4 regions of the Pseudomonas sp. Marseille-Q7302 genome follow, and region 4 is predicted to be linked to each of the others. Evidence: predicted binding sites of a transcription regulator. Region 4 holds the regulator's gene; each other region holds the start of a gene.
What was found. The regulator FliA, encoded in region 4, starts transcription of late flagellar genes. The targets are predictions, from matches to a motif close to CTAAAGTTTNNNNNNNNNNNGCCGNTAA.
Positions count from the first base shown of each region.

Region 1: motA (flagellar motor stator protein MotA) is a predicted target of FliA. The motif match lies at 1,684-1,711, and genes of this name have one in related genera.
Region 2: ACWPW1_RS19285 (methyl-accepting chemotaxis protein) is a predicted target of FliA. The motif match lies at 2,287-2,314, and genes of this name have one in related genera.
Region 3: ACWPW1_RS09150 (flagellar protein MotY) is a predicted target of FliA. The motif match lies at 2,702-2,729, and genes of this name have one in related genera.

Region 1 covers NZ_CBCOPK010000001.1:4,409,494-4,413,700, forward strand. The annotation lists gene ACWPW1_RS20530 (flagellar motor protein MotB) at 1-774, opposite strand, end outside; gene motA (flagellar motor stator protein MotA) at 774-1,625, opposite strand; gene ACWPW1_RS20540 (HDOD domain-containing protein) at 1,743-3,260, shown strand; gene ACWPW1_RS20545 (rhodanese-like domain-containing protein) at 3,317-4,129, shown strand; gene asd (archaetidylserine decarboxylase) at 4,146-4,207, shown strand, end outside.
Region 2 covers NZ_CBCOPK010000001.1:4,134,882-4,139,088, forward strand. The annotation lists gene ACWPW1_RS19280 (HPP family protein) at 1-614, shown strand, start outside; gene ACWPW1_RS19285 (methyl-accepting chemotaxis protein) at 618-2,243, opposite strand; gene ACWPW1_RS19290 (DUF4398 domain-containing protein) at 2,401-2,832, shown strand; partial or broken gene ACWPW1_RS19295 (DUF4398 domain-containing protein) at 2,864-3,247, shown strand; gene ACWPW1_RS19300 (zinc-dependent alcohol dehydrogenase family protein) at 3,358-4,207, shown strand, end outside.
Region 3 covers NZ_CBCOPK010000001.1:1,962,697-1,966,903, forward strand. The annotation lists gene bfr (bacterioferritin) at 1-378, opposite strand, end outside; gene ACWPW1_RS09135 (bacterioferritin-associated ferredoxin) at 571-786, opposite strand; gene rnt (ribonuclease T) at 905-1,576, opposite strand; gene pyrC (dihydroorotase) at 1,579-2,622, opposite strand; gene ACWPW1_RS09150 (flagellar protein MotY) at 2,765-3,715, shown strand; gene ACWPW1_RS09155 (argininosuccinate synthase) at 3,833-4,207, shown strand, end outside.
Region 4 covers NZ_CBCOPK010000001.1:3,253,618-3,257,824, reverse strand. The annotation lists gene flhF (flagellar biosynthesis protein FlhF) at 1-574, shown strand, start outside; gene fleN (flagellar synthesis regulator FleN) at 667-1,497, shown strand; gene fliA (RNA polymerase sigma factor FliA) at 1,494-2,234, shown strand; gene ACWPW1_RS15170 (chemotaxis response regulator CheY) at 2,322-2,696, shown strand; gene ACWPW1_RS15165 (protein phosphatase CheZ) at 2,716-3,504, shown strand; gene ACWPW1_RS15160 (chemotaxis protein CheA) at 3,531-4,207, shown strand, end outside.

The DNA.
Region 1 (4,207 bases), 1.2 Mb from region 4:
CTTGCCGTTGTAGCGCGCCGCATCGGTATGGCCGCTGATGCTGATCTTGTTCGGGACCTGGCGAATGGTGTCGGCCATGGCCAGCAGGATGTCCTCGAAGTAGGACTTCAGCCGCGGACTGCCGGAGTCGAACATCGGCCGGTTGTCGGCGTCGACGATCTGGATGCGCAGGCCATCCTGGGTGATCTCCAGCAGGATCTGGTCCTTGAACTTCTGCAGCTCAGGATTCTGCTCGATCTTGTTCTGCAACTCCTGCAGCAGCAGCTCCAGGCGCTCCTTCTCGACCTGCTCGGCGAGTTTTTCCGCCTGGCTCGGATCCATCTTCGCCTGGTTGGCAGCATCCTTCTGCTGCTGCGCGGCGTCGTTGGGCTGGCGCTTGTCGGACGGATCGAGCGCCTGGGTGGGGTCGGGCTCGACGCGATTGGACTCGTTGGGATCGGCACGCTCCTGCATGTCCGGATTGACCTTGTTCTGGGTCGAATCCGGTTGCGCCTGGATCTCGGGGTTCAGGGTGCGATCGGGCGCCGGGGTCGGGGTACCGCCCAGGTCGATGACATAGGGACTGGCGCTCTCGGTAAAGCCGATCGGGTCCTGGAAGTAGCCGGCGATGGCCTTCTTCTGCTCGGGGGTGGCCGAGGACATCAGCCAGAGCACCAGGAAGAACGCCATCATGGCGGTCGCGAAGTCGGCAAAGGCGATCTTCCAGGCGCCACCGTGGTGACCGGCGGCACTCTTCTTGATGCGCTTGACGATGATCGGCTGGTTGTTGTCCATCAGCTGCCCCGCATCGCCTGCTCGAGTTCACTGAAGGACGGCCGGTGCGCCGGGAACAGCACCTTGCGACCGAATTCCACGGCGACGGTGGGCGGCATGCCGCTGGCGGCGGCCACCAGGCAGGCCTTGATGGCCTCCAGTACGTTGAGTTCTTCCTTGGCGTCGTGCTCCAGGCAGGTCGCCAGCGGGCCGAAGAAGCCGTAGGCCGCGAGAATGCCGAGGAAGGTACCTACCAGCGCCGCGCCCACGTGGCCCCCGATGGCCGCCTGGTCACCCTCGCCAAGCATGCCCATGGTGATCACGATGCCCAGTACCGCGGCCACGATACCGAAGCCGGGCAGGCCGTCGGCGAGGCGGGACACGGCGTGGGAGGGATGTTCCAGATCCTCCTTGATGCCCGCCAGCTCCATGTCGAACAGGCCTTCCAGCTCGTGGGGCGCCATGTTGCCGGAGGACATCAGCCGCAGGTAGTCGGCGATGTAGGCAGTCATCCGCTCGTCCTTGAGGATGTTCGGAAACTTGCTGAAGATCGGACTGGCCTTGGGATCCTCGACGTCCGCCTCGATGGACATCATGCCCTCGCGCCGGCTCTTGTTGAGGATTTCGTAGAGCAGCTTGAGCACGTCCATGTAGAAGGCGTGGGTGAAGCGATTGCCGAACATTTTCAGCGACTTCTTGAACACCTGCATGAAGGTGCTGCCGGGGTTGGCCTGCAGAAAGGCCCCCAGGGCGGCACCGCCGATGATCAGGACCTCGAGCGGCTGGATGATCGCGGCGATCTTGCCATGCGCGAGGATGTAGCCGCCGAGGACAGCCGCGAATATCACGATGATGCCGATGATTTTTGCCATGGTTGGGAATACTGTGTGCTAAGGAAAATTGAGCCGGGGATTCACCCTCACGCCCCCTTTATCGGACCCGGCGCCCCGGACTGAAGGCCTTTCATCAAATTTCGAGGCGACCGTAGTATGTCCAGCCGCCCAAACACCGTCGAAGACTGGGTCAAACATCTGGAAGGCGTGCGCCTGCCGGTGGCGACCGCCACCGCGGAGCGCCTGCGCCGCAGCCTGGCCGATGGCCGTCTGGCGCTGCATGAAATCGCCGAGCGTCTCTGCGAATCACCGCCACTGGCGCTGGCCCTGCTGCGCGAGGCCAATCGCGGCCATGCCAGCCTTGGCGATCCCGCGGCCAGCCTCGAAGCCGTGCTCGGCCGCGTCGGCCTGGGCCCGGCGGAATACCTGATCGCTCGCCAGCCCACCCTGTCCGAGGAGCGCCTGCCGCGGCCGCTGCGGCAGCTGTGCCTGGTGAGCCAGCACGCCATGACGCTGGGAATGGGCCTGTTCGGCGTACCCCTGGCGCGGCTGTGGCCGGACATCCGCCTGGCCGCCCTGCTTTTCCTGGCGCCGCTCTGGCCGCTGGTGACCCGCTACCCCGAACTCTTCGAGGAGTGGGAACGCCGGGTGCTGGGCGAAGGCGAACCGGCGCCGAAGGTCGAGCGCGAGCTGCTGGGCGTACCGGCGATTCGCCTGTGCCAGGCGCTGGCCCGTCACTGGCAGTTGCCCGACTGGATCGTGGAAGGCTACCGCCTGCTGGACGAGGATCGTCGCCAGCTGGTGAGGGCACTGCATATCGCCCATGACGAGGATCCCCTGCAGCACCAGCAGCGACTCGACGAGGATCCCAATCTACGGCGCTGGCTGACCCATCCAGGCAACACCATCCTTCTCGCCAATGGTCTGGCCCTGGCGAGCCACCACGCCTGGGACGGTGCCCATACCCTGCGCTGGCAACGCTTTAGCGCCCTTTATCTCCAGCTGCCCCTGGCGCGGGTGCAGAGTCGCAGCCACGAACTCGCGGTGCAGGACGCCCGGCGCCATGCCCGGCCTGGTCTCTGGCATCCCGCCGAAGGGCTGCTCTGGCCACCGGGCGAGCGCCGCCTGCGACCGGTGCCCAAGGTGCAGGTCGCAGGCGAAAGCCAGGCGCAACGCTGGCGTGGCCTCTGCGAACAACTGCTGCACACCCCCAGTGCCTTCGCCACCCTGCCGCAACTGTTCGATTGCGCCCGCCAGGCCCTGGTGGCCTGCGGCCTGCCTCGGCTGCTGCTGCTGACCCCGGATCGCAATGGCCAGAAGGGCAATGTCCAGTTGCATCACGGCCTGGACGACGCCCCCGGCCTGCAACTGGATATCGCCAGCCATCCCCTGCTGGCCAAGCTGTTTGGCAGCCCCGGCCAGCTGCGCATCGACGCCGGCAATCGCACGCGGTTCGCCCCGCACCTGCCGGCCGATCTGCGCCGGTTGTTCAGCAATGAGCGGCTTTGGCTGCGCAGCCTGGGTTTTGGCGAACGGGTGGTACTGCTGGCGATCCTGGACAGCGAACTGGAGCCGGCGGACCCGCGGCGAACCGCCGCGCTGGACAAGACCTTCACCTGCATCGAGCGCGCCATCGCCACCTTTGCCAATCGTTCCAGGGTGCGACCGACCTGACGCTGGCCGGTCAACCTCGGTACACTTCACCTTTGCTACGGACCGACGGGAAATCTGTGATGCCCTTTTCCGCCCTGCCCCTGGTGATCGAGCCGACCGATCTCGCGGCGCGCCTGGATGCGCCCGAACTCATCCTGGTGGATCTCAGCAGCGCCGCCCACTATGCCGAGGGGCATCTGCCCGGCGCGCGCCATGTCGCGCCCGCCCGCACCCAGCTGGGCACCAAGCCGGCGCCCGGCCTGCTGCCCGCCCAGGCTGACCTGGAACAGCTGTTCGGCGAACTGGGCCAGCGCCCCGAAGCCGTCTATGTGGTCTATGACGATGAAGGCGGTGGCTGGGCCGGACGTTTCATCTGGCTGCTCGACGTCATCGGTCACGGTCACTATCACTACCTCAACGGCGGTCGCCAGGGCTGGATCGCCGCCGGCCTGCCGCTGAGCACCGATATCCCTGCCCCGGTCGGCAGCCCGGTCCCCCTGACCCTGCACGAGGAGCCCACCGCCAGTCGCGCCTACCTGCAGAGCCGGCTCGGCGCCGAGGACCTGGCGATCTGGGACGCCCGCGGCGCCGACGAGTATCGCGGCGAGAAGGTGCTGACCGCCCGTGGCGGGCATATCCCCGGGGCGATCAACTTCGAGTGGACCGCCGGCATGGACGCTGCGCGCCAGTTGCGCATCCGTGAGGACCTGGCCGCCGAACTGGAGCGCCTGGGCATCACTCGCGACAAGGAAGTCATTACCCACTGCCAGACCCATCACCGATCCGGCTTCACCTATCTCGCGGCCAAGGCCCTGGGCTATCCGCGTGTCAAAGCCTATGCCGGCTCCTGGGGCGAATGGGGCAACCACCCCGACACGCCCATCGAATGACTGCCAAGGACCTCTCATGAAACTGCAAGACCGACTGTTCATCCTGGCCCAGCACCTGCTGCCGCACCACCTGCTGTC
Region 2 (4,207 bases), 880 kb from region 4:
GCCGCCCCTGGCCCCATGTGCCGCGCCCCGCCGAACCAGGCGGCGAGACCCTTCTGCAGCGGGCCGACCTGGATGCCGTGCTGGCGCGCTACAACCAGGTGCTGGACATCAGCCGCGACGACCTGGCCGAACTGCTCGAACAGGTGGAAGCCCTGGCCTACCAGCGCAAGATGGGCGAGTTGCGCTGCGCCGACGTCATGAGCCAGGAGCCGGTGACGGCCCGCGCCGAGATGCCGCTGCAGGAAGCCTGGGCACTGATGCGCGCCCGCCGCATCAAGGCGCTGCCCGTGATCGATCGCCAGGGCTACCTGCTGGGTATCGTCACCGTCGCCGACTTCATGCGGCAGATCGACCTGGACGTTCATGAAGGCCTCGGCTGGCGCCTGCGCACCCTGGTCCGGCCGAAGGCACGCCAGGACGACCATACCGTCGGCCACATCATGACCCGCACCGTGCGGGTGGCCAGCGCCGATCGCCTGCTGATCGACCTGGTGCCGGTGTTTTCCGAGAATGGCCACCGCCACATCCCCATCATCGACGGCTCGCGCCGCCTGGTGGGCATCATCACCCAGTCGGATCTGATCCGGGCGCTGTACCAGGCGGTGCGCGTCTAGGGCTCAGACCTGGAAGCGGTTCACCAGGCCCTGCAGGTCCACCGCCAGCCGTGACAGTTCCTGGCTGGCGGCACTGGTCTGGTGGGCACCGTCGGCGGACTGGGTGGAAAGATCGCGGATGTTGACCAGGTTGCGATCCACCTCGCGGGCCACCTGGGCCTGCTCCTCGGCCGCGCTGGCAATCACCAGGTTGCGCTCGTACATCTCGCCAATGCGGGTATTGATCTCTTCCAGCGCCACCCCGGCGGTTTCTGCCAGGGCGCGCGTGGCCTGGGCGCGTTCACTGCTGCTGTGCATGGAGCCCAGGGCCTGACTGGCACCGCTGCGCATGCCCGAGACCATCTGCTCGATCTCGTGGGTGGACTGCTGGGTGCGGCTGGCCAGGGCACGCACCTCGTCGGCCACCACGGCGAAACCACGCCCGGCCTCGCCCGCCCGCGCCGCTTCGATCGCGGCATTGAGCGCCAGCAGGTTGGTCTGCTCGGCGATGGCGCGAATGACGTCGAGCACCTTGCCGATGTCCTGGGACTGCTCGGCCAGGCGCTGGACCACCGTCCCGGTGGCCGCCACCTCGTCGGACAACGCCTCGATGGCGCCCAGGGTCTCGGCGACGCGGGTCTGGCCCTGCTGCGCCGCCTGGCTGGAGGCACGCGAGGCCTCGGAGGTGGAGACGGCGTTGCGCGCCACCTCGTCCACCGCGGTGCTCATCTCGGTGACGGCGGTGGCAGCCTGTTCAATCTCGTCGTTCTGGCGCTGCAAGCCCTGTCCGGCGGCTTCGGTGACCGCATTGAGTTCTTCGGCGGCGGTGGCCAGTTGGGTGGAAGAGCCGGCGATGCGCGAGAGGGTCTCGCGCAGCTGCCCCTGCATCTGCTGCAAGGCGCGCTGCAACTCGCTCACCTCGTCGCGCCCCTGCACCGCCAGGGTCTGGGTCAGGTCACCTTGGGCGACCCGGCGGGCGGCCAGTAGCGCTTCACGCAACGGTCCGACGATGCTGCGGGTCAGGAGCCAAGCCATGAGCACCGTGGCCAGGGCGGCCAGGGCGATCACCGCGATGACAATCAGCCGCGACGCCTCGTAGCGGTCCGCGGAGACCTTTCCATCCCGCTCGATACCTTCGGCATAGAAGTCGCCCAGCTCGCCGAGCTGCTTGCCGGTGCCGTCGACCACCGGCTTCATGTCCACTAGGGTCAGCTTGTTGAGCGCGGCCGTGTCACCCTGGCGCGCCAGGGCGAAGGAAGAGGTCATGCCCTGCTGATAGGTGGCGAAGTCACGCTTGAACAGGTCCCAGCGCTGGTGCTCCTCGGGGGTGTCGACGAAGGCCTCATAGGCCTTGATGCCCTCCATGAGCACCTTGTTGCGCGCCTCGTACTGGCCGACATAGGTGTCGATATTGCGCGGATCCGGGTCCAGCGCCAGGCGCAGGGAGATGGTACGCACCCGCAGCATGTTTTCGCGGATGGCATCCACCGCACGGATGCTCGGCACCCAGTCGCGCTCCACCAGCACCTGACGTTCGCGGATGCCGGCCATCTGCGCCAGGGAAAACAAGCCGAGAAAGGCCACCATCAGAGCGATCAGGCCGAAGCCCAAGGCCGCGCGGGGCGCGATGTTGCAGTTGCGTAACAGCATGGAAATCTCCGTGGCCGCTGGCCCTGTTGTTGTCTGACAACGTATATCGGCCAGGACACCCTGCCCTTTAGCGCAGCGGTTGCAGCGAACCTCGCCGCGTTTTCGTCGTCTCACAGGCACTGTCGCCCATTCCGGGCGACCTGCCAGGAATGTACGGATGAAAACCGGTCCCTCTCGCGCCTCCCCGTTCTCCGCGCCCCGTGCGCTGCTCGCCAGCCTGGTCCTGGGTGGCGGTCTGCTGCTCGCAGGCTGCGCCGGCAATCCGCCGACCGAGCAGATGGCCGTGACCCAGTCCGCCGTCGACGAAGCCGTGAGCAGCGGCGGCAACCAGTTCGCCCCGGTCGAGACCAAGTCCGCCCAGGACAAGTGGACCCAGGCCCAGGCGGCACTGTCCAACGAGAAATACGACGACGCCAAGCGCCTGGCCGAACAGGCCGAGTGGGACGCCCGCCTGGCGACCCGCAAGACCCAGGCCGCCAAGGCCGGCGCGGCACTCCAGGATGCGCAGAACAGCATCCAGCAGATTCGTGAGGAAGGTCAGATCAACCTCCAGCTGCAACAGAATCTCCAGAAAAAGGTGCAGCAGTAAGGCTGCCCCGCTCTCTTGAAGGACGAAACCCATGCGTAAACGTTTTCTGCTTCCGGTACTGTCGGCGCTGACCCTTACCCTGGCCGCCTGCGCCACCCCGCCCAACCCCAACCTGGAAAAGGCGCGCAACGACTACGCCGCCCTGGAATCCCAGCCGCAGGCCACCCAGCTGGCGGCGCTGGAAACCAAGGATGCCGGCACCTGGCTGGCCAAGACCGACAAGGCCTACAAGGACGGTGAGAACGAACGTACCGTCGACCAGCTGGCCTACCTGACCCAGCAACGCATCCAGACCGCCATGCAGACCATCAAGCTGCGCATGGCCGAAGCCGAGCTGAAGAAGGTCGACGCCCAGCGCGGCGAAACCCGCCTGAACACCCGCACCGAGCAGCTGCAGCAACTGCAGAAGGCCATCAAGTAAGGCCGACGGGTGCAGGATCCTTACGGGAATCCTGCACCCCCTACCGTGGTCCTCTACAGACCCGCGAGCCCTCTGCTCGCCATCGCTCTGGAGGATCTCACCTGATGCACGCCATACGCCTACGCAAACCCGGCGGTCTGGACCAGCTGGAACGCTGTGAACTGCCCGATCCCGGTCAGCCCGGAGCCGGCGAGATCCGTGTGCGGATCAAGGCCAGCTCGCTGAATTTCCATGACCTGGGCGTGGTGCTGGGCAAGATGCCCGCTGCCGACGGTCGCATTCCCATGTCCGATGGCGCCGGTGTCGTCGAGGCGGTGGGCGCCGACGTCAGTGAGTTCGCCGTGGGCGATCACGTGGTCTCGACCTTCTTTCCGCACTGGCTGGACGGCGAGCCGCCCATCGACGACTTTTCCACCACCCCCGGCGATGGCGTCGACGGCTTCGCCTGCGAGGTAGTGGTGCGACCGGCCACCGCCTTCACCCGAGCGCCCAAGGGCTACAGCCATGCCGAGGCGGCGACCTTGACCACCGCCGGTCTCACTGCCTGGCGCGCCCTAGTGGTGGACGGCAATCTCAAGGCCGGTGACAGCGTGCTGGTGATGGGTACCGGCGGCGTCTCCATCTTCGCCCTGCAGATCGCCAAGGCCATGGGCGCCACGGTGATCGCGACCTCTTCCTCGGACGAAAAGCTGCAGCGCGCCTATGCCCTGGGTGCCGATCACCTGATCAACTATCGCAGCGAACCCGAGTGGGGCGCCAAGGTCCAGGCCATCACCGGCGGACGCGGCGTCGACATCGTGGTGGAAGTCGGCGGTCCTGCAACCCTGGCGCAATCCATCCAGGCCGCGCGCATCCATGGTCACCTGGCGCTGATCGGCGTGTTGACCGGCGTCGAGGGGCAGGTGCCCACCGCCAACCTGATGCGCCGTCACCAGCGACTGCAAGGCCTGATCG
Region 3 (4,207 bases), 1.3 Mb from region 4:
GGATTCGAGGATGCTCTTGAGCATGTCGCGGCTCACGTAGTCCCGCACGCTTTCACAGTAGGTGATGGCTTCACGCAGGTCAGCCACGGCGCTGATCTCCAGGCGCAGGTCGCACTGGATCATCTCCTGGGTGTTCTCGCCGATCATCAGCTTGCCCAGATCCTGCAGGTTGGGCAGGCCTTCCAGGAACAGGATGCGCTCGATCAGGCGATCGGCGTGCTTCATCTCGTCGATGGATTCCTTGTACTCGTGATGACCCAGCTTGCGGATACCCCAGTCGTTGTACATCCGCGAGTGCAGGAAATACTGGTTGATGGCCACCAGTTCGTTGCCGAGGATCTTGTTCAAATGCTGGATGACGGTGATATCGCCTTTCATGGCCGGACCTGCAAATCGGGTGGGATTGCCGGCAGTCTGAGCGTGGAAGGGCCCTTTGTCAAAAGCTTAAGTTGTTGAAAAATCGACGAAAATCGAACGGTAATCGAAAGCTTTTCCATCCTTTCCGTAAGCGTTTGATTAGACAATAAAAAAGCCGGACGCAAGGTCCGGCTTTTTTTGCAGGGATGTCGCTCAGGCGCGCGGGACGTCCAGGGCGTAGGCGAGCTGCTGGGCACCATGCAGCTCACCGAGGGTTTCCTTGACGACCTGCTTGGCGAGGCAGGCGCACTTGCCGCACTGGGTGGCGCAACCCGTGCTTTCCCGGACTTCCCGATAACTGCAGCAGCCTTCATAGATGGCTTCGCGAATATGCTTGTCGGTCACGCCACGGCAAAGACACACGTACATGGATCGCCTGCTGTATGAGTGGAGGTGCCGCCAAAGCTAATGACAATGAGAATGATTGTCAAAGTTGTAGGCGGCAAAATCTCATCAAAGGCCTTCTGGGCGACAGGCGGTTGTCAGATCAGTCCAGGTCGACCCAGCCGCCCATTTCTCGCCACCGATTGACGATGCCGCAAAACAGCTCGGCGGTCTTCTCGGTGTCGTAACGGGCCGAGTGGGCTTCACGATTGTCGAACTCGATGCCGGCCGCCTGGCAGGCCTTGGCCAGTACCGTCTGACCATAGGCCAGACCGGCCAGGGTGGCGGTATCGAAGCTGGAGAACGGGTGGAAGGGGTTGCGCTTCAGGCCGCAGCGCAGCACCGCGGCATTGAGAAAGCCCAGATCGAAGCTGCTGTTATGGCCGACCAGGATGGCTCTCTTGCAGCCGCTGGCCTTGAGCGACTTGCGTACACCCTTGAAGATCTCGCTCAGCGCCTGCTCTTCGCCCACTGCCATGCGCAGCGGATGGTCGAGCTTGATGCCGGTGAACTCCAGCGCCGCAGCTTCGATATTGGCGCCAGCGAAGGGCTCGACGCGGAAGAAATAGGTGTGATCCGGATAGAGCACTCCTTCCTCGTCCATGGCCACGGTGGTGGCGGCGATTTCCAGCAGGGCATCGGTGGCGGCGTTGAAGCCGCCGGTCTCGACGTCGATCACCACCGGCAGATAGCCGCGGAAGCGGCGCGCCATGGGGATGCGCGAGTCGGACATGGGCTGGCTGGCATCCAGTTCGTCGCTGAAGGTCTCATCCATGCTCATACGCTCACCTCCAGACGCCAGCGCAAGGTCTCGCCCGCGCGCAGGGGAACCACCTCGTGATCGCCAAAGGGGAGGGAGGCCGGCGCCTGCCAGTCCTCGCGCACCAGGGTCACGGTCTCGGTGTTGCGCGGCAGGCCATAGAAGTCAGGGCCGAAGTGGCTGGCGAAGCCTTCCAGGCGGTCGAGGGCGTCGCGGCTCTCGAAGGCTTCGGCATAGAGCTCGAGCGCACCGTAGGCGGTATAGCAGCCGGCACAACCGCAGGCCGCTTCCTTGGCGTGACGGGCGTGGGGCGCCGAGTCGGTGCCGAGGAAGAACTTGGGGTTGCCGCTGGTGGCGGCGTCCAGCAAGGCGCTCTGGTGGGTGTTGCGCTTGAGGATCGGCAGGCAATAGAAATGCGGCCGGATGCCGCCCACCAGCATGTGGTTGCGGTTGTACAGCAGGTGATGGACGGTGATGGTGGCACCCACGTTGGCCGGGGCCTCGCGCACGAAGGCAGCGGCGTCGCCCGTGGTGATATGTTCGAACACCACCTTCAGCGTCGGGAAGCGCTGGACGATACGCACCAGGTGCTCGTCGATGAATTTCTTCTCGCGGTCGAAGACGTCCACCTCGGCATGGGTGACCTCGCCATGCACCAGTAGCGGCAGGCCGATCTCAGCCATGGCTTCCAGGGTCGGGAAGAGATTGTCGAGGGAGGTGACCCCGGAATCGGAGTTGGTGGTGGCTCCGGCCGGATAGAGCTTGGCGGCATGCACGAAACCGCTGGCCTTGGCGCTGCGCACGTCTTCCGGGCTGGTGCGATCGGTGAGGTAGAGCACCATCAGCGGCTCGAAGCGGCTGCCCGCCGGACGTGCGGCCAGGATGCGCTCGCGGTAGTCGGCGGCCTGCTCGGCATTGCGCACCGGTGGTACCAGGTTGGGCATGACGATGGCGCGACCGAATTCGCGGGCGGCGTCGGCGACGGTCTGCGGCAGGGCGGCGCCGTCGCGCAGGTGAATGTGCCAGTCATCGGGACGGGCAAGGGTGATCCGGTCGGTCATGCGGGATTCCAGGCTGCGGGAAAGTGGGGAAATGCTACCGGAAAAGGGGGTAGCCGGCACCCGTGCAGCGGGATCGCGCTCAAGTTTTCCGCGCCCTTGACCGATATGAAGCCCAGGTACTTTTTTCTTTCCGGAGCTCGACGTGCGCTCGCGTTACCTCTTCCTTTCCTGTCTGCTGCTCTCCGTTCCGGCCTGGGGGATGACCTTCCAGAGTCGGCTCGAGAGCGTGGAGTGGAAGGTGGAGGGCGACATCTTCGCCTGTCGGCTGCTGCAGCCCATCCCGCGCTTCGGCAGCGGTGGTTTCCTGCGCCGCGCCGGCGAGGCCACGGTATTCGAGCTGCGCCCCAACGGTCAGTGGTTGCCAGTGGGCAGCGCCAGCCTCAAGGCCGCGGCGGTGCCCTGGAAGCCGGGCCTTGGCGACATCAGCCTCGGCTCGGTCAAGGTGGTGGAGGGGGAGCAGGCCCTGACGACCAGCGCGCAGCAGGCTCAGCGCCTGCTGGCGGGATTGATGGAAGGGCGCATGCCGCAGGTCAGTCGGCCGGGTGCCCTGGATGACCGCGTCGTGGTCCGGCTGCTGCCCGTGCACTTCGAGCCGGCCTACCAGCAGTTCCAGGCCTGTACCCAGAAGCTGCTGGCGGTCAACTTCGAGCAGATTCGCCATTCCCAGGTCGGCTTCCCGGGCGGTGGCGATACCCTGGACGACAGCGCCAAGGCCAAGCTCGATCTCATCGACGAGTACCTGAAGGCCGATCCAACGGTCAACCACGTCATCGTCTCGGGCTACAGCGACAACCAGGGCACCCGGCTGGACAATCGCCAGGAATCCCGGCTGCGTGCCATCGCCGTGATGGAGTACCTGAAGACCAAGGGCCTCCCCGCGGAGCAGATCGAGTTGCGCTTCTTTGGCGAGCAGTATCCACTCGCACCCAACAACAGCAAGACCAACCGGGCGCTCAACCGGCGCGTGACCCTGGTGTTCTCGCGAGTGCCGCCAAGCAGCGAGCCAGCGGCCGCGCCGACCACCAGTACCGCGGCCAATCCGAGTGAGCCACCGGCGCCGACCCCCGCCCCGCCAGCCAAGCCCAAGGGCTGATCCGCTGCAACCGCATGTCGCCCAGACATCAGAGTGCGTCGCGCCTCTGTAAAAGCGGCGATACCACCAGTAGAATTACCGCTTTCCGACTCAATGCAACACACGGGAGCGAACGGCATGGCGGATGTGAAGAAGGTAGTCCTGGCGTATTCCGGCGGCCTGGACACCTCGGTGATCCTCAAGTGGCTGCAGGATACCTATAACTGCGAAGTGGTGACCTTCACCGCTGACCTCGGCCAGGGCGAGGAAGTCGAACCGGCACGCGCCAAGGCCCAGGCCATGGGCGTCAAGGAAATCTACATCGACGACCTGCGTGAAGAGTTCGTCCGCGACTTCGTCTACCCGATGTTCCGCGCCAATACCGTCTACGAAGGCGAGTACCTGCTAGGTACGTCCATCGCCCGTCCGCTGATCGCCAAGCGCCTGATCGAGATCGCCAACGAGACCGGCGCCGATGCCATCTCCCACGGCGCCACCGGCAAGGGCAACGAC
Region 4 (4,207 bases):
CCAGAGTCTGGCGCTGGTCAGCATGGACAGCTTCCGCATCGGTGCCCAGGAGCAGATCAAGACCCTGGGCCGCATCCTCGACGTACCGGTGACCCTGGTCGATCCGGGCCAGTCCCTGGCGCAGGCCCTGGCGCCCCTGGCACGCAAGCGTCTGGTGCTGATCGATACCGCGGGCATGCCCGCCAACGATCCGGCGCTCAAGGCGCAGCTCGAAGCCCTGGCGAACCGCCAGCTGAAGATTCGCAATTACCTGGTGCTGGGTGTCACCAGCCAGAGCCAGGTGCTCAAGGCGGCCTATCACAGCTATCGGCGCTGCGGCCTGAGCGGCTGCGTGCTGACCAAGCTGGACGAGGCCGCCAGCCTCGGCGAAGCCCTGGGCCTGGCCATCAGCCAGCGCCTGCCGGTGGCCTACATCGCCGACGGTCCGCGCATCCCGGACGATCTGCATCCGGCTCGCAGCCACCAGCTGGTGAGCCGCGCCGTGAGCCTGCAGGCGTCCGAAGAGCCGAGCGAAGAAACCATGGCCGGCATGTTCGCCGGCCTGTATCAGAGCAATGCCCGCCGCGCCGGTTAGCGCCGACGAACGGTAGTGGTGCATCGCATGCCTGGGCACGCCAAATGCACTTGGTCTAAAGTGTGACGGATTTCAATCAAAGGTATCAGGCAATGGGTAGCATGCATCCCGTCCAAGTCATAGCGGTCACGGGCGGTAAAGGCGGTGTCGGCAAGACCAATGTGTCGGTCAACCTGGCCTTGGCCCTGGCCGATATCGGGCGGCGCGTCATGCTGCTCGACGCCGACCTGGGCCTTGCCAACATCGACGTTCTGCTCGGGCTGTCGCCCAAGCGCACCCTGGCCGACGTCATTTCCGGCGAATGTGAGCTGCGCGACGTGCTGCTGCACGGGCCGGGCGGCATCCGCATCGTCCCGGCAGCCTCGGGCACCCAGGCGATGGTCAATCTGACGCCGGCCCAGCATGCCGGTCTGATCCAGGCCTTCAGCGACATCAGCGAGAACCTCGACGTGCTCATCGTCGATACCGCTGCCGGCATCGGCGACCAGGTGGTCAGCTTCGTCCGCGCCGCCCAGGAAGTCCTGGTCGTGGTGTGCGACGAGCCCACCTCCATCACCGATGCCTACGCCCTGATCAAGCTGCTCAATCGCGACCATGGCGTCACCCGTTTCCGGGTGTTGGCGAATATGGCGCTGACACCCCAGGAAGGCCGCAATCTCTTTGCTAAGCTGACCAAGGTGACCGACAGATTCCTGGATGTCGCCTTGCAATACGTGGGCGCCATTCCGTTCGATGAAGCGGTGCGCAAAGCGGTACAGAAACAGCGCCCCGTGTACGAAGCCTTTCCGCGTGCCAAGGCCTCACTGGCCTTTCGTGCGGTGGCTCAGAAAGTCGATGGCTGGCCGCTGCCCGCCAATCCGCGCGGCCATCTCGAGTTCTTTGTCGAGCGCCTTGTGCAACCAGCCATCGGTACCCACGCATGACAGCATCCAGCGGGCTTCGCATGTACAGCAAAACCTCGGAACGTACCCAGCAGGAGCAGCTCATCAACCGCTACGCGCCGTTGGTGAAACGCATCGCCTACCATCTCCTGGCGCGCCTGCCGGCGAGCGTACAGGTCGAAGACCTGATGCAGGCCGGCATGATCGGTCTGCTGGAGGCCTCGCGCAAATACGACGCCGGCAAGGGCGCCAGCTTCGAGACCTACGCTGGCATCCGCATCCGCGGTGCCATGCTCGATGAGGTCCGCAAGGGCGACTGGGCGCCGCGCTCGGTGCACCGCAACACGCGCATGGTCACCGACGCCATTCGGGCAGTGGAAGCGCGCACTGGTCGTGACGCTAAAGATTCCGAAGTCGCGGCCGAACTTAAATTGAGTCTGGATGAGTACTACGGCATCCTTGGCGACACCATGGGGAGTCGCCTGTTCAGCTTCGACGACCTCATGGAGGGTGGTGAGCATGGGCTCGAGGAGAGCGGTTCGCATGAACTCGAGCCCGGTCGCGGTCTGGAAGACGAGCGCTTCCGCAAGGCCCTGGCCGAGGCCATCGCCAATCTTCCGGAGCGTGAACGTCTGGTGCTCTCGCTGTATTACGACGAGGAACTCAACCTCAAGGAAATCGGCGAGGTGCTGGGTGTGAGCGAGTCACGTGTCTGCCAACTTCACAGTCAATGCGCGGCACGCCTGCGGGCGCGGCTGGCGGAATGGCGTTCGCGTTAACCGGCTGGTACTCAGGCTACTACGATTGCTTAGACGCGCCTTGTGGCGTGTGTGCGGATTAGGACGGAGGTCGACTTGGACAAGAACATGAAAATCCTCATCGTGGACGATTTTTCCACGATGAGACGCATCATCAAGAATTTGCTGCGCGATCTGGGATTCACCAATACCGCCGAAGCAGACGACGGCAATACCGCACTGCCGATGCTGCAGAGCGGCAACTTCGATTTTCTCGTCACCGACTGGAACATGCCTGGCATGACCGGCATCGACCTGCTGCGCCAGGTCCGCGCCGACGCGCGCCTGAAGACCCTGCCGGTGCTGATGGTGACCGCCGAGGCCAAGCGTGAGCAGATCATCGAAGCCGCTCAGGCCGGCGTGAATGGCTATGTGGTCAAGCCTTTCACCGCCCAGGTGCTGAAAGAAAAGATCGACAAGATCTTCGAGCGGGTGAACGGCTGAAGAAAGCCGCGGGGACGTTATGGATCAGCTTGGCACCAACAGCTTCAGCGACTTCGAGTCGAATCTAAAACAGCACGCCCAAGAGCTGGTGAAATGCCTGGAAAGCGGCGATTTCACCCAGGCCGTGCATGTTATCAATGAGCTCAATCAACTGCGTGATCGGGGTCTTTACCAGGAAGTCGGCAAGCTGACCCGCGAGCTGCACAATGCCATCGTCAACTTCGAGATCGATCCGCGCGGCATGGCCGGCGAAGAGGTCTCCCAGATCAGCGATGCCACCGATCGTCTCTCCTACGTGGTGAAGATGACCGAGAACGCCGCCAACCGGACCATGGATCTGGTGGAGGAGAGCGCGCCGCTGGTAGGCAACTTCGGCGACGAGGCCCGTGCCGTGCATGCCGACTGGAAGAAATTCATGCGCCGGGAAATGGGCGCGGACGAATTCCGCGAACTGGCCAAGCGCGTCGACGCCTTCCTCAGCCACAGCGAGAGCAGTGCCGAACAGCTGTCGGCCAAGCTCAACGACATTCTCCTCGCGCAGGACTACCAGGATCTCACCGGTCAGGTGATCAAGCGGGTCGTCAATCTCGTCGGGCAGATCGAGAAAGACCTCGTCAAGCTGGTGATGATGGCCAGTCAGGTCGATCGCTATACCGGCTTCAGTCACGATCACACCGCGCTGATCGAACAGAATCGAAAAGAAAAGACGATGAAGGGTGAAGGTCCGCAGATTCATGCCGATAAGCGTGAAGACGTCGTGGCCGCTCAGGTCGACGTCGACGATCTTCTATCCAGTCTGGGCTTTTGACCCAGACCCTCTTGGGGAGTGCAGGAATGAGCTTCGACGCCGATGAAGAAATCCTCCAGGATTTCCTGGTAGAGGCCGGCGAGATTCTCGAACAGTTGTCCGAACAATTGGTCGAGCTGGAAAGCCGCCCGGATGACATGGATCTGCTGAATGCCATTTTCCGTGGCTTCCATACCGTAAAGGGCGGTGCCGGTTTCCTGCAGCTCCATACCCTGGTCGAGTGCTGCCATATCGCGGAAAACGTGTTCGACATCCTGCGCAAAGGCGAACGCCGCGTGGATGCCGAGCTGATGGATGTGGTGCTGCAGGCACTGGATTCCGTCAACGAAATGTTCGGTCAGGTCCGTGAACGCGAAGAGCCGACCCCGGCCTCGCCTGAATTGCTGGCGGCCCTGGCCCGCCTGGCCGAACCCGCCGGCAGTGAGCCGGCGCCGGTTCCGGTTGCGCCCGTGGCTGCTGCCCCGGTCGCCGCCGCAGAGCCCGCTCCGACTGCCGCGGCGGCTGCCGAGCCGGAACTGAGCGATGCCGATTTCCAGAACCTGCTCGATGCCCTGGGCAGCGAGCCGGGTGCCGACCAGGGGGCCACTGCGGAAACCGCCAGTGCCGCCGGTGGCGAGGACATCACCGACGACGAATTCGAGGCCTTGCTCGATCAGCTGCATGGCAAAGGCAAGTTCAACGAGGCGCCAGCGGCGGCTCCGGT